DNA from 3 places in the Streptomyces pseudoechinosporeus genome. Region 1 is predicted to be linked to each of the others. Evidence: predicted binding sites of a transcription regulator. Region 1 holds the regulator's gene; each other region holds the start of a gene.
The links. The regulator HrcA, encoded in region 1, represses chaperone genes, less so after heat shock. The targets are predictions, from matches to a motif close to TTNGCACTCNGNNNNNCNGAGTGCNAA.
Positions count from the first base shown of each region.

Region 2: the regulator HrcA is predicted to act here: its motif matches at 2,378-2,404, upstream of groES (co-chaperone GroES).
Region 3: the regulator HrcA is predicted to act here: its motif matches at 2,505-2,531, upstream of groL (chaperonin GroEL).

Region 1 covers NZ_BAAGPS010000004.1:415,859-420,885, reverse strand. The annotation lists gene ACYVO6_RS06475 (16S rRNA (uracil(1498)-N(3))-methyltransferase) at 1-255, opposite strand, end outside; gene ACYVO6_RS06470 (nitronate monooxygenase) at 255-1,337, opposite strand; gene dnaJ (molecular chaperone DnaJ) at 1,507-2,643, opposite strand; gene hrcA (heat-inducible transcriptional repressor HrcA) at 2,644-3,660, opposite strand; gene ACYVO6_RS06455 (MBL fold metallo-hydrolase) at 3,874-4,620, shown strand; gene ACYVO6_RS06450 (DUF3097 domain-containing protein) at 4,664-5,027, shown strand, end outside.
Region 2 covers NZ_BAAGPS010000002.1:63,396-68,422, reverse strand. The annotation lists gene ACYVO6_RS02750 (dipeptidase) at 1-65, shown strand, start outside; gene ACYVO6_RS02745 (class I SAM-dependent methyltransferase) at 62-1,345, opposite strand; gene ACYVO6_RS02740 (polysaccharide deacetylase family protein) at 1,406-2,188, shown strand; gene groES (co-chaperone GroES) at 2,551-2,859, shown strand; gene groL (chaperonin GroEL) at 2,964-4,589, shown strand; gene ACYVO6_RS02725 (ester cyclase) at 4,892-5,027, opposite strand, start outside.
Region 3 covers NZ_BAAGPS010000050.1:120,900-125,926, forward strand. The annotation lists gene ACYVO6_RS34610 (NADH:flavin oxidoreductase) at 1-449, opposite strand, end outside; gene groL (chaperonin GroEL) at 718-2,343, opposite strand; gene ACYVO6_RS34620 (cold-shock protein) at 2,645-2,848, opposite strand; gene ACYVO6_RS34625 (MoaD/ThiS family protein) at 3,278-3,553, opposite strand; gene thrC (threonine synthase) at 3,616-4,944, opposite strand; SAM riboswitch class I at 4,963-5,027, opposite strand, start outside.

The DNA of each region.
Region 1 (5,027 bases):
GGCCTGGACGACGGTGATACGGGGCGTCGGCTCCGGCTCCTCGTGGACCTCGTGGAGTTCGGTGACCACCAGCCGGTCCTTGCCCTCGGCCGCCTTCACCACGCCTTCCGTCCAGAGCCCGCGGCCGTCCGTGAGCACCACGTCCTCGCCCGGCCGGAGTCGCTTGACGGACACGGCGTGCCGTCCCTCGGGGCCGTCGAGGACGAACTCCGGGCCGGCCGGCACCGTGTCCACCACGAACACCGGCGCGGTCATCAGACGGCACCCCCGCCGGGCAAAGCCGCCAGGGCCGCCTTCGCCGCGACCAGTTCGTCCGCGAGCACCTCGACCAGCTGCTGCGCCGGCAGATCGCGGGCGAGCCGGTGCCCCTGCCCCGCCCACAGCGCCATCCCCTGCGCGTCCCCCGCCTTGGCCGCCGCCTTGCGCAGACCGGAGGTGAGGTGGTGGATCTGGGGGTACGCGACGGGCGCGTACGGCCCGTGCTCGCGCATGAAGCGGTTCAGCAGGCCGCGGGCCGGGCGGCCGGAGAAGGCGCGCGTCAGCTCCGTACGGACGAAGAGGGGGTTGGTCAGCGCCTGCTTGTGCAGGGCGTTGGCGCCGGACTCGTGCGTGGCGAGGAAGGCCGTGCCGAGCTGGGCGGCGGTGGCGCCCGCGGCGAGCGCGGCGGCGATCTGGCTGCCGCGCATGATGCCGCCGGCCGCGACGATCGGAATCTGCACGGCCTCGCGGACCTGTGCGATCAGGGAGAGCAGCCCGATGCCGGAGCCGTCCGTCTCGGGGTTGTCGCGGTGGGTGCCCTGGTGGCCGCCCGCCTCCACGCCCTGCACGATCACCGCGTCGGCGCCCGCCCACTGCACGGACTGCGCCTCCTCGACGGTGGTCGCGGTGACCATGGTGAACGTGCCGGCGCGGGCGAGGGAGTCCAGGACCTCGCGCGTGGGGCAGCCGAAGTGGAAGGAGACGATCGGCACCGGGTTGTCGAGCAGCACGGCGAGTTTGGCGTCGTAGCCGTCGTCGCGTCCGCTGTCGGGATCGCCCAGTTTGGTCTCGTACCAGGCGGACTCGCCGGCGAGCTGGTTGGCGTAGACCTCGACGGCGGCGGGGTCGGCGTACTCGGGCTGCGGCATGAAGAGGTTCACGCCGAAGGGCCGGTTCGTCGCCCCACGCAGCTGCTTGATCTCCTGGTACATGCCGTCGGCCGTTTTGTAGCCGGCGGCGAGAAAACCCAGCCCCCCTGCCTCGGACACGGCCGCGGCGAGCTGCGGCACGGAGACGCCGCCCGCCATCGGGGCCTGCACGATCGGTAGGGGGAAAAGATCGGTCAGTGCGGAGGACATGACGGCATGTTGTCACGTCCCTCCAAGAGGACCGAATCCGGCCTTCCACCCGGCATACGCCAGGGGAATGGGCGTCGGTCAGCACGTACGGCCAAGCCCTCCAGGCACGAGAACAAGCCGCGCTCAGAGCCCCCCGCAGGCGTACTCCAGCCGCGAGAAGGACCTGCCATCAGCGCCCGTTGAACGCGTCCTTCAACCGCGAGAACAGACCCTGCTGCCCTGGCTGGAACTGCCCCGTAGGCCGCTCCTCCCCCCGCAGCTTCGCCAGCTCGCGCAGCAGCCGCTCCTGCTCCACGTCCAGCTTGCTCGGGGTCTGGACCTCGACGTGCACGACGAGGTCGCCGCGACCGCCGCCGCGCAGATGCGTGACACCGCGGCCGTGCAGCGGGATCGACTGGCCGGACTGGGTGCCGGGGCGGATGTCGATCTCCTCCATGCCGTCGAGCGTCTCCAGCGGAACCTTCGTACCGAGCGCCGCCGCGGTCATCGGGAGGGTGACCGTGCAGTGCAGATCGTCGCCACGGCGCTGGAAGGCAGGGTGCGGGACCTCGTGGATCTCGACGTAGAGGTCACCGGCGGGCCCGCCACCGGGACCGACCTCACCCTCTCCGGCGAGCTGGATCCGCGTGCCGTTGTCGACACCGGCCGGGATCTTCACGGTCAGGGTCCGGCGGGAGCGTACGCGTCCGTCGCCCGCGCACTCCGGGCACGGGTTCGGTACGACCGTGCCGAAGCCCTGGCACTGCGGGCAGGGCCGGGACGTCATGACCTGGCCGAGGAAGGACCGCGTGACCTGCGAGACCTCACCGCGGCCACGGCACATGTCACACGTCTGGGCCGAGGTCCCCGGAGCCGCGCCCTCGCCGCTGCACGTGGTGCAGACGATGGCCGTGTCGACCTGGATGTCCTTCGTGGTCCCGAAGGCCGCCTCGTCGAGCTCGACGTCCAGGCGGATCATCGCGTCCTGGCCGCGACGGGTGCGCGAGCGCGGGCCGCGCTGGGACGCCGTACCGAAGAACGCGTCCATGATGTCCGAGAAGTTCCCGAAGCCGCCCGCGCCGAAGCCGCCCGGGCCGCCACCGGCCGCCTGGGACAGCGGGTCGCCGCCGAGGTCGTAGACCTGCTTCTTCTGCGGGTCCGACAACACCTCGTACGCGGCGTTGATCTCCTTGAACCGCTCCTGCGTCTTCGGATCGGGATTGACGTCCGGATGCAGCTCGCGTGCGAGTCTCCGGAAGGCCTTCTTGATCTCGTCCTGTGACGCGTCGCGGCGCACGCCGAGTACGGCGTAGTAGTCCGTGGCCACTTACGACTCCGCCAGGATCTGTCCGACGTACCGTGCCACCGCTCGTACCGCTCCCATCGTTCCCGGGTAATCCATGCGGGTCGGTCCGACCACGCCGAGTTTGGCTACTGCCTCGCCGCCCGAACCGTAACCGACAGAGACGACCGATGTGGAGTTGAGTCCCTCATAGGCGTTCTCATGACCGATGCGCACCGTCATGCCCGAATCGCTTGCCTCGCCAAGGAGTTTGAGGAGGACGACCTGCTCCTCCAATGCTTCCAGGACGGGCCGGATCGTGAGGGGAAAGTCATGTCCGAAGCGGGTGAGATTGGCGGTGCCGCCGATCATCAGCCGCTCCTCGGTCTCCTCGACGAGCGTCTCCAGGAGGGTGGAGAGCACCGTCGAGACCGTGCCGCGGTCCTCGGCCTCGAAGGCCTCCGGCAGGTCCTGCACCAGCTGCGGGACGTCCGTGAAACGGCGGCCCGCGACCCGGCTGTTGAGCCGCGCGCGTAGATCCGCCAGAGACGTCTCCCCGAACGGCGCCGGGCAGTCGACCATGCGCTGCTCGACCCGCCCGGTGTCCGTGATCAGTACGAGCATGACGCGGGCCGGAGCCAGCGCCAGCAGCTCCACGTGCCGCACCGTCGAGCGCGTCAGCGACGGATACTGCACCACCGCGACCTGCCGGGTGAGCTGCGCCAGCAGCCGTACGGTCCGCCCCACCACGTCGTCCAGATCGACGGCGCCGTCGAGGAAGTTCTGGATCGCCCGTCGCTCGGGCGCCGTCATCGGCTTGACGCCCGCGAGCTTGTCGACGAAGAGGCGATAGCCCTTGTCCGTGGGAATGCGTCCGGCGCTGGTGTGCGGCTGCGCGATGTAGCCCTCGTCCTCCAGCGCCGCCATGTCGTTGCGCACGGTCGCCGGGGAGACTCCGAGGTTGTGCCGCTCGGTGAGCGCCTTGGAACCCACCGGCTCTTCCGTGCCCACGTAGTCCTGGACGATGGCGCGGAGCACTTCGAGCCTGCGTTCACTGAGCATCGCGCACACCTCCAGCTGGTCTTTCCCGTGGCCTTCGCCTGGCACTCAGCGCGCACGAGTGCCAGCATCCCGGCTCAAGTGTACGGCCGTCGGGTACGGCCCCGGCAAGGGCGGACCTGGGCCGCTGACCCGAGGTGTACGGGCATGTCCTGCTCTGTCGGGGACATACAGCTAGCGTCGTTGCATGACGGTGACTTGGGAAGAGCCCGCGGGATGCTGAACACGGTCTGGGCGGAGTCGGGGTGGGAGGAACTGGCCCCCGGAGTCGGACGGTGCCGTCTTCCCATGTGGGACTGCACGGTCGGGCTGGTCGTGGGCGAGGGGGCGGCGCTCATGATCGACGCGGGGTCGAGCGTCCGGGAGGGCGTACGGCTGCGCACGGAGGCGCAACGGCTCCTCGGGGGTCGCAGGGTCACCCATCTCGCGCTCACGCATCCCCACTTCGACCATGTCCTCGGGGCGGCGGCGTTCGCGGGGGTCGAGGTCTTCGGGGCGGTGGGCGTGGACCGGGTGCTCGTTCACGACCGCGAAGAGCTGCGCGCGGACGCCGTACGCAACGGCGCCGATCCGCGCGAGGCGGCCGAAGCCGCGGATCTCCTCGTCCGGCCGCGGCACCTGGTGTCCGGCGAGTGGACCCTGGACCTGGGCGGCGGCCGCCAGGTCCTGCTGGCGAACGTGGGCCCCGGCCATACGCTCCACGATCTGGCCGTCCTGGTCCCCGGCAGGCCCGGCGCGGATCCCGCCCCCGAGATCGTCTTCTGCGGCGACCTGGTCGAGGAGTCCTGCGAACCCCAGGCCGGCCCCGACGCCGTACCGTCCCACTGGCCCGCGGCCCTGGACCGGCTGCTCGGCCTGGGCGGCGAGGACGCGGTGTACGTCCCCGGGCACGGCGCCGCGGTGGACGCGGGCTTCGTACGGGCCCAACGGGACGCGCTGGCAAGGCGTTTCGGGGTGTCGTGAGTGTCGTACGTGCCGTGACGGTCGTAAAGGTATCGTCAGCCGAATGCGCCAGTACTCACCGGACCTGACCCCTCCCTGGAAGAAGCGCGGGCCCGTACCGGAGGTCCCGGCAGAGCCGGGCCTGGTCGTCGAGGAGCCCGGCACCGGCTTCTGCGGCGCCGTGATCCGCTGCGAGGCGGCCACGGTCACGCTGGAGGACCGCTTCGGCAAACACCGTGTGTTCCCGCTGGAGCCGCGCGGCTTCCTGCTGGAGGGCCGGGTGGTCACGCTCGTACGTCCGTCGTCGGCGCCGGTACGCCCCACCCGTACGGCCTCCGGCTCGGTGGCCGTCCCGGGCGCCCGCGCCCGCGTGGCCCGTGCCGGGCGCATCTACGTGGAGGGCCGCCACGACGCGGAACTGGTCGAGA
Region 2 (5,027 bases), on a different contig from region 1:
TGGCACGGGACGAGCGCTCCCGCAGAGGGCCGTCGAACGCGACACTGGCGCAACTGGACGGTTAACGGTCGCTGGAGACGGGATGCCCGATCAGCATGGTCGGGGCACCCCGCACCCGCGTCAGGAACACCGTCGCCGAGTTCGGCCCCCGCGGCTTCACCTTGCGGCGGAGCTCCTCTGGCTCGACCGCCGAGCCACGCTTCTTGACGGTCAGGATGCCGACCTCGCGCTCTCGTAGCAGCGCCTTCAACTTCTTTACGTTGAAGGGAAGTTGGTCGGTGATCTCGTAGGCGGTGGCGTACGGAGTGGGCGTCGAGGTGTCCGCGGTGACGTACGCGATCGTCTCGTCGAGCAGTCCGCCGCCGATCTCCTCGGCCACCTCCGCGACCAGGTGGGCGCGGATGACGGCACCATCGGGTTCGTACAAGTACCGTCCCGGCGGCCGCACTTGAGGATCGGGCAGCCCCTGGCCGCGGAGGCTGCGCGGCCCGGGCAGCAGGGTGGCGCGCACGAGCCCGGGCTCTGTGCCGAACCACAGCACGGCCTCCTTCACATCCCCGGAATCCGAGACCCACTCGGCCTCGGCGTCACCCGGAACCGCCTCGTGCGGAATTCCGGGCGCGATCTTGAGCGCGGCACGGGGCGCCTTGAGGGCCGCCTCGACGGCCCAGGAGAGAGGCGGCGAATAGGCCTCGGGATCGAAGACGCGGCCCCGCCCTCCACGCCTGGCAGGGTCGACGAAGACGGCGTCGTACGAGGACGTGTCGACCGCCGTGACATCCGCCTCCCGTACGTCGATCAGGTCGCCGAGCCCGAGCGCGTCGGCGTTCGCACGGGCCACCGCGCAGGTCAGCGGGTCGCGATCGACGGCGAGGACACGTACCCCGGCACGGGCGAGGGCGATCGCGTCCCCGCCGATGCCACAGCAGAGATCGGCGACGGACCGTACGCCGAGCTCCGTGAAACGCTGCGCCCGGTACGCCGCGACCGTCGCCCGGGTCGCCTGCTCGACCCCGTTCGCCGTGAAGAACATCCGTCCGGCGTCAGCGCCCCCGAACTTCCCCACCGCCCGCTGCCGCCACCGCGCCTGCGCGATCGCCGCGGACACGAGCTCGGCGGGATGCTCCCGCCGCAGCCGCGTGGCCACGGCCAGCTCCTGCGCCGGCTCGACCTCCCGCACCTCGTCGAGCAGAAAACGTCCGCGTTCGGTGAGCAGCGCGGCGAAGGAGGCCAGGGGGTCGTGATCGTCCACGGCCCCATTGTGGGCCAGTCGGTGGATGGTGCGCGCCCGGTGGCGGTGTCGGCGGGGTCGTACAGCCCATGGCCTGTGAGGATCCGTGGCCATGCGATCAGTACGACAAGATGGCGGAACTGGCTTCAGCCTCGCTCTGCCGGAGGACCACCTGTGAGGCCGAGGGGCCGCGCCCTGGCCACAGCCGTACTCACGTCCGTACTGCTCGCCGCCGGCGCCACCGGCTGTGCCCGGCCTGGCAGCCCGATCGAACGGCTCGACAAGAAGGCGACGTCGACGGTACGGGCCCACGGCATCCCGGCCGCGACGTACCGCCGCTGGGGCCTTGCCGCTCCGCTCGCCCCGGCGCCGAAACCACCCGCCCGCCCCGCCGTACGCCCCGCGGGTCCGGGCCTGCCGCCCGTCGTCGACCGCGTTCCCACCCGCGACAAGGTCGTCTTCCTGACCTTCGACGACGGCGCCGAGCGGGATCCACGGTTCGTCGACATGGTCCATGAACTGCGGCTGCCGGTCAGCATGTTCCTCACGGACAGTGTCGTCGGACCGGGATACGCGCACTTCGGCCGCCTGCGCGCGGTAGGCGCGAGCGTCCAGAACCACACCCTGGACCACCCCTACCTGCCCGGCCTCCCCTACGCCGGTCAGCGAGCCGAGATCTGCGGCCAACAGGACAAACTCAAGCAACGCTTCGGAATCCGCCCCCGCCTCTTCCGCCCCCCGTACGGCGCCTACAACGACGACACGCTCCGAGCCGCCGCGGACTGCGGAGTAACGGCGGTGGTCCTGTGGCGCGACGCGAACCGCCTACGGCCGGGCGACATCCTCCACTGTCCAGAGGGTCAGACCGGCGCCACGCTCACGGAGACGACGACCAGATTGCTGCACCGCATCCAGGCGCAGGGCTACACGGTGGCGCGCTTGGAGGACTACCTCTAGCCACTCCAGCCCGTCCAAATCAGCCTGTCTGGGGGCACCTCCCAGCGGTAGCTGGGGGAGTTTGAGGACGAGGCCGCAAGGCCGATTAACCGCCCACCCACCCGCGCATTCCCGCCCACCCTGGGCACCCCCGCCCGGCCGGCGACACCAGTGCAGGGTGCCCAATAACCGCGAACACGCCGGAGGCGATTGGCACTCCGCTTGACCGAGTGCTAACCACAGTCATAGTCTCAGGTCTGGCACTCCCCAGTGGAGAGTGCCAACAACGCGACGGGCAGGTCCGGCACCCGCGACGACGGATCGACCTGGTCGCCACCTCAGACAGTTAACCCCGTGAGATCTCCGAAGGGGGAGGTCGGATCGTGACGACCGCCAGCTCCAAGGTTGCCATCAAGCCGCTTGAGGACCGCATTGTGGTCCAGGCCGTCGAGGCCGAGCAGACCACGGCCTCTGGCCTGGTCATTCCGGACACCGCGAAGGAGAAGCCCCAGGAGGGCGTCGTCCTCGCCGTAGGCCCGGGCCGTTTCGAGAACGGCGAGCGCCTGCCGCTCGACGTGAACACCGGCGACATCGTGCTGTACAGCAAGTACGGCGGCACCGAGGTGAAGTACAACGGCGAGGAGTACCTCGTCCTCTCGGCTCGCGACGTGCTCGCGATCATCGAGAAGTAATTCACCCAGGTTTGCTTTGAACTGCGCCCCTGGCCCCCGCGACCACTAAGAAGCCGGGCGCCGGGGGCGCGGTTCGTTTTTTCCGAAAGGACTGACTCAGCTCCATGGCGAAGATCCTGAAGTTCGACGAGGACGCCCGTCGCGCCCTCGAGCGCGGCGTCAACAAGCTGGCCGACACGGTCAAGGTGACCATCGGCCCCAAGGGCCGCAACGTCGTCATCGACAAGAAGTTCGGCGCGCCCACCATCACCAACGACGGCGTTACCATCGCCCGCGAGGTCGAGGTCGAGGACCCGTACGAGAACCTCGGCGTCCAGCTGGTGAAGGAGGTGGCGACCAAGACCAACGACGTGGCGGGTGACGGTACGACCACCGCCACCGTGCTGGCCCAGGCGCTGGTGCGCGAGGGCCTGCGGAACGTCGCCGCCGGCGCGTCCCCCGCCGCCCTGAAGAAGGGCATCGACGCGGCCGTCGCCGCGATCTCCGAGGACCTCCTCGCGACCGCGCGCCCGATCGACGAGAAGGCCGACATCGCCGCCGTCGCCGGTCTGTCCGCCCAGGACCCGCAGGTCGGCGAGCTGATCGCCGAGGCGATGGACAAGGTCGGCAAGGACGGTGTCATCACCGTCGAGGAGTCCAACACCTTCGGTCTCGAGCTGGACTTCACCGAGGGCATGGCCTTCGACAAGGGCTACCTGTCGCCGTACTTCGTCACGGACCAGGAGCGTATGGAGGCCGTCCTCGACGACCCGTACATCCTGATCCACCAGGGCAAGATCTCCTCCATCCAGGACATGCTGCCGCTGCTGGAGAAGGTCATCCAGACCAACTCCTCCAAGCCGCTGCTGATCATCGCCGAGGACGTCGAGGGCGAGGCCCTGTCGACCCTGGTCGTGAACAAGATCCGCGGCACGTTCAACGCAGTGGCCGTGAAGGCTCCCGGCTTCGGCGACCGCCGCAAGGCGATGCTCGGCGACATGGCCACCCTCACCGGTGCCACCGTCATCGCCGAGGAGGTCGGCCTCAAGCTCGACCAGGCCGGTCTCGACGTGCTGGGCACCGCCCGCCGCGTGACCGTCACCAAGGACGACACGACGATCGTCGACGGCGGCGGCAAGTCCGACGACGTCGCGGGCCGCGTCAACCAGATCAAGGCCGAGATCGAGACCACGGACTCCGACTGGGACCGCGAGAAGCTCCAGGAGCGCCTCGCGAAGCTGGCCGGCGGCGTCTGCGTGATCCGTGTGGGCGCGGCCACCGAGGTCGAGCTCAAGGAGAAGAAGCACCGTCTGGAGGACGCCATCTCCGCGACCCGCGCCGCGGTCGAGGAGGGCATCGTCTCCGGTGGCGGCTCCGCGCTCGTCCACGCCGCGAAGGTCCTGGAGGGCAACCTCGGCAAGACCGGCGACGAGGCCACCGGTGTCGCCGTCGTCCGCAAGGCCGTCGTCGAGCCGCTGCGCTGGATCGCGGAGAACGCTGGCCTCGAGGGCTACGTGATCACCGCCAAGGTGGCCGATCTCGACAAGAACCAGGGCTTCAACGCCGCGACCGGCGACTACGGCGACCTGGTCAAGCAGGGCGTCATCGACCCGGTCAAGGTCACCCGCTCCGCCCTGGAGAACGCCGCCTCCATCGCCTCCCTGCTCCTGACGACCGAGACCCTGGTCGTCGAGAAGCCGGCCGAGGAGGAGCCGGAGGCCGGAGGCCACGGCCACGGTCACTCCCACTGAGCGACGGACAGTAGGGCGGTACGTCCCTGACGACGCCCGGCGAAAGGCCCGGTACCCCGAGTTCGGGGTACCGGGCCTTTCGCGCTGCCGACCTGGACGCCGACCTAAGCGGCCTTGGTGAAGTCTGGTGCGGTACCGCGCCCCGTAAGGGGCGCGGGGCTGTATCAATGTGCGGCTCCGCCGCGATGGGGGTCCCCCCGCTCGAGCGAAGCCGAGAGTGGGGGAGCGACCAGCCCCCACCGGCCCGCGCCCTCGGCGGAGCCGCACGTCGATACAGCATCACCGTTCTTCCAGCGGAGCGCTTAGGTTTCGAGCTGGTCGAGCACCCCGAGCTGGGCCATCAGCCCCAGCCGGTCGTACTGCCACCAGCCCTCGACGATCTTGCCGTCCTCCCGGCAGCGGAAGACGGTCGTCCCGGTCATGCCGACTGTCCTGCCG
Region 3 (5,027 bases), on a different contig from region 1:
TGGGTCATGGCCTTGCCCGTGCCCTCCGTGCCGTCGAGGCGGATGCCGGACGGGCCGATGGCCGGGGCGTCCGCGTACGGGGGTTCACCGGCGGACCGCACCATGCCGATGTGCCACAGCTGCGGCACGATCGTCCCGCCCGCCGCGTGCACGGCCTCGGCGACCTTCGCCCACCCGGCCAGCTGCTCGTCACCGTGAAAGCGCGGGATGTCGTCGCTCTGCCCGGCCGACTCATGACCGACGTACGTCCCCTCGGTCACGATCAGTCCGACACCGGCGGCGGCCCGGCGCGCGTAGTACGAGGCCACGTCCTCCCCCGGGATGCCCCCCGGCGAGAAGTACCGGGTCATGGGCGCCATCGCGATCCGGTTCGGGACGGTGAGGCCGTTCAGGGAAACGGGCCGGGACAGAATCTGGGCCGCTCGGGAGGCGGAGGCGGTCGCAGTCACGTGTGGGACTCCTCGGAGGGGTCGGGCAGACATCGAGCGGGCATGGCATTCCGAACGGTATGTGCATACGCATCTACCGTGCGTATGCGTCAACTACTCACCCACCACCAGCATTCCGCCGCCCCGCCCCATCCCCTGTGATCCCGGCCACGCCCAAGACGCACACACCCCAGGACGCCCCCGGACGCGCCCGAGGGCGGCACCCCTGCGAACAGGGATGCCGCCCTCGGTACTGGACGGACGGGTCCGACCCGGCGAAAGAACCGGATCAGAAGTCCATGTCACCGCCCGGCATGCCGCCGCCGGCCGGGGCGGCGCCCGCCTTCTCCGGCTTGTCGGCGATGACGGCCTCGGTGGTGAGGAACAGCGCGGCGATGGACGCGGCGTTCTGCAGGGCGGAACGCGTGACCTTCGCCGGGTCGATGATGCCCTCGGCGATCATGTCGACGTACTCACCGGTCGCGGCGTTCAGACCGTGACCGACCTGAAGGTTGCGGACCTTCTCCACGACGACTCCGCCCTCGAGACCACCGTTGACGGCGATCTGCTTGAGCGGGGCCTCCAGGGCGAGCCGCACGGCGTTGGCGCCGGTCGCCTCGTCACCCTCGAGCTCCAGCTTCTCGAAGACCGTGGCGGCCTGGAGCAGGGCCACGCCACCACCGGCGACGATGCCCTCCTCGACGGCAGCCTTCGCGTTGCGGACGGCGTCCTCGATGCGGTGCTTGCGCTCCTTGAGCTCGACCTCGGTGGCGGCACCGGCCTTGATGACGGCCACGCCGCCGGCCAGCTTCGCCAGGCGCTCCTGGAGCTTCTCGCGGTCGTAGTCCGAGTCGGAGTTCTCGATCTCGGCGCGGATCTGGTTGACCCGGCCGTTGACCTGCTCGGTGTCACCGGCACCGTCGACGATCGTGGTCTCGTCCTTGGTGATGACGACCTTGCGGGCGCGGCCCAGGAGGTCCAGGGTCGCGTTCTCCAGCTTGAGGCCGACCTCCTCGGAGATGACCTCGCCGCCCGTGAGGATGGCGATGTCGCCGAGCATGGCCTTACGGCGGTCGCCGAAGCCCGGAGCCTTGACGGCGACGGACTTGAAGGTGCCGCGGATCTTGTTGACGACCAGGGTCGACAGGGCCTCGCCCTCGACGTCCTCGGCGATGATCAGCAGCGGCTTGCCGGACTGCATGACCTTCTCGAGGAGCGGCAGCAGGTCCTTGACGGCGCTGATCTTCGAGTTGGCGATCAGGATGTACGGGTCGTCGAGGACGGCCTCCATACGCTCCATGTCGGTGGCGAAGTACGCCGAGATGTAGCCCTTGTCGAAGCGCATACCCTCGGTGAGCTCCAGCTCCAGACCGAAGGTCTGGGACTCCTCGACGGTGATGACGCCTTCCTTGCCGACCTTGTCCATGGCCTCGGCGATGAGCTCGCCGATCTGGGTGTCGGCGGCGGAGATGGAGGCGGTCGAAGCGATCTGCTCCTTGGTCTCCACGTCCTTGGCCTGGTCGAGCAGGGCACCGGAGACCGCCTCGACGGCCTTCTCGATACCGCGCTTCAGGGCCATCGGGTTGGCACCGGCGGCGACGTTGCGAAGGCCTTCCTTGACCAGCGCCTGGGCCAGGACGGTCGCGGTCGTCGTGCCGTCACCGGCGACGTCGTCCGTCTTCTTCGCGACCTCCTTGACCAGCTCGGCGCCGATCTTCTCGTACGGGTCCTCGAGCTCGATCTCCTTGGCGATGGAGACACCGTCGTTGGTGATCGTGGGGGCGCCCCACTTCTTCTCGAGGACGACGTTGCGGCCCTTGGGGCCGAGGGTCACCTTGACGGCGTCCGCGAGCTGGTTCATGCCGCGCTCGAGGCCTCGCCGCGCCTCCTCGTCGAACGCGATGATCTTGGCCATGTGAAGTGGTCCTCCCGGACTGGGGTGGATTGCTCCGGACCGCGCTGGCGCCCGCGACGGACGGCCTGCCTGCCCCGTGGTTCCTTGCCCCACTTGGCCTGCGGGCCTCACCGACCCGGTCCTCGTTGTCACTCTCACCTTCAGAGTGCTAACGCCAATGATTAGCACTCGGGGTGGTCGAGTGCAAGCGCCTACCGGGGTGCGGACGGGCTGCCCGTGAGCATGCCGAAGGGCCCGTACCCCTTGAGGTACGAGCCCTTCGGAAGAAGAACGTGTCGCTGCAGATCAGTCGGCGCGTGCTTCAGCCGGCCACGCGGACCATGTCCGCCTGCGGCCCCTTCTGGCCTTGCGAGATCTCGAACTCGACCCGCTGGCCTTCCTCCAGGGTGCGGTAGCCGTCCATCTGAATCGCGCTGTAGTGGACGAATACATCCGCACCACCGTCGACCGCGATGAAGCCGTACCCCTTCTCCGCGTTGAACCACTTGACGGTGCCCTGAGCCATGCCTAACTCCCCTATTACTGGCCCTTGCACAGATCCACACTTCGCGGATCCGGGTCAGACCTCACCCCCCAACGGTTGGGGGTGTGCGCCGGAACGCGTCGACCGCGGCTGAATGTATCTGCCCAACTGCCGTCTGCAACAGGTCAATCGGACGAGAAATCTGGGCATGGCCGATCCGGAATGTACGGAGAATTCGCCCTAGACTTGGGCAAGTCGGGCTCCATAAAAGGAGCGAAAGGCGCAAAAGACCTGCACACTTTGGCTGCTTCTTATCGGCCGTCGAACAGGAATGCACATGCATTCGGTCCGGGGAGGCACCAGGTTCCCCAACTGTACCGCGCTCAACCATGCAGAATTGCCCCCTCCGCTTATCTCGCGGAGAGGGCAATTCGATGAACCCTGAGTTACCGGCATTACCGACGGTAACGATCAGCCTCCGGCGACCGCCGGAATGATCGAGACGCCGGCCCCGTCGGGCGTCGCCGTCTCCAGCCCCTGCTCGAACCGCACATCGTCGTCGTTCACGTAGACGTTGACGAACCGACGCAGCTTGCCCTGGTCGTCCAGGACGCGCGCCGCGATACCGGTGTGGTTCTTCTCCAGGTCGGCGATGACCTCGGCGAGGGTCGATCCTTCGGCGGCGACCTCGGCCTTGCCGCCGGTGTAGGTGCGAAGGATGGTGGGGATGCGGACGTTGACGCTCATGCGGATGACCTCCGGTCAGGTATGGAGCGCCCCGTAAGAGGCGCGGGGGTACGTCTACGGGGCTACGCCTGGAGGAGCCCGGCCTCACGGAACGATTCGAGGCTGGGGCGGATGGTCGCGGTAAGACCAGTGTCGGAGGCCACCGCATCCAACGTCTTGAGACCGTCACCGGTGTTGAGGACGACAGTCGTCAGGCTCGGGTCCAGCAGACCGTTCTCGATCAGCTTCTTCGCCACCCCCACCGTCACACCACCGGCGGTCTCCGCGAAGATCCCCTCGGTCCGCGCCAGCAGCTTGATCGCGTCGACGACCTGCTCGTCGTTGACGTCCTCCACGGCACCACCGGTACGCCGCGCGATGTCCAGCACGTACGGGCCATCCGCGGGGTTCCCGATGGCGAGCGACTTGGCGATCGTGTTCGGCTTCTGCGGCCGTACGACGTCGTGGCCCGCCTTGTAGGCGACGGACACCGGCGAGCACCCCTCGGCCTGGGCGCCGAAGATCTTGTACGGCTTGTCCTCGACGAGCCCGAGCTTGATCAGCTCCTGCAGACCCTTGTCGATCTTCGTGAGCTGGGAGCCGGAGGCGATGGGCACCACCAGCTGGTCGGGGAGCTGCCAGCCGAGCTGCTCGCAGATCTCGTAGGCGAGGGTCTTGGAGCCCTCGGCGTAGTACGGGCGCAAGTTGACGTTGACGAAGCCCCAGCCCTCGCCGGCCGGGTCGCCGATCAGCTCGGAGCAGAAGCGGTTCACGTCGTCGTAGTTGCCCTCGATGCCGACGAGTTCGCCGCCGTACACCGCGGCCATGACGACCTTGCCCTGCTCCAGGTCGTGCGGGATGAACACGCAGGAACGGAAGCCGGCGCGGGCGGCGGCGGCGCCGACGGCACCGGCGAGGTTGCCCGTCGAGGAGCAGGAGAGGGTCGTGAAACCGAAGACGCGGGCAGCCTCCAGGGCCTGGGCGACGACACGGTCCTTGAAGGAGTGCGTCGGGTTGCCGGAGTCGTCCTTGACGAAGAGCTTGCCGGGGTCGACGCCCAGCTCGCGCGCGAGGTTGTCGGCCTTGACGAGCTTGGTCCAGCCGGGGTTGATGTTCGGCTTGGTGGCCACGTCCGCGGGGACGGGCAGGAGAGGCGCGTACCGCCAGATGTTCGCGGGGCCCGCCTCGATCTGCTTACGGAGTTCCTCGGTGTCGTACGCCGAGAAGTCGTACGCGATCTCCAGCGGGCCGAAACACTCCTCGCAGGCGAAGACGGGGCCGAGCGGCACGCGGTGGCCGCATTCGCGGCAGGAGAGCGCTGCGGCGGGGCCGAGGTCTACGGAGTTCGTGGAGGGCGCCGAGTCGGCGGAGGTTTCAGCGTTCGTGGTGCTTGCAACTGTCTGCGCAGCCATGTGAGGCGAGGCCCTTTCTCCTCATCTTCCTCACGACGCATCTCGTCGTGAGACGGATTTGGCACCTTCACTAGCCGGGAGCC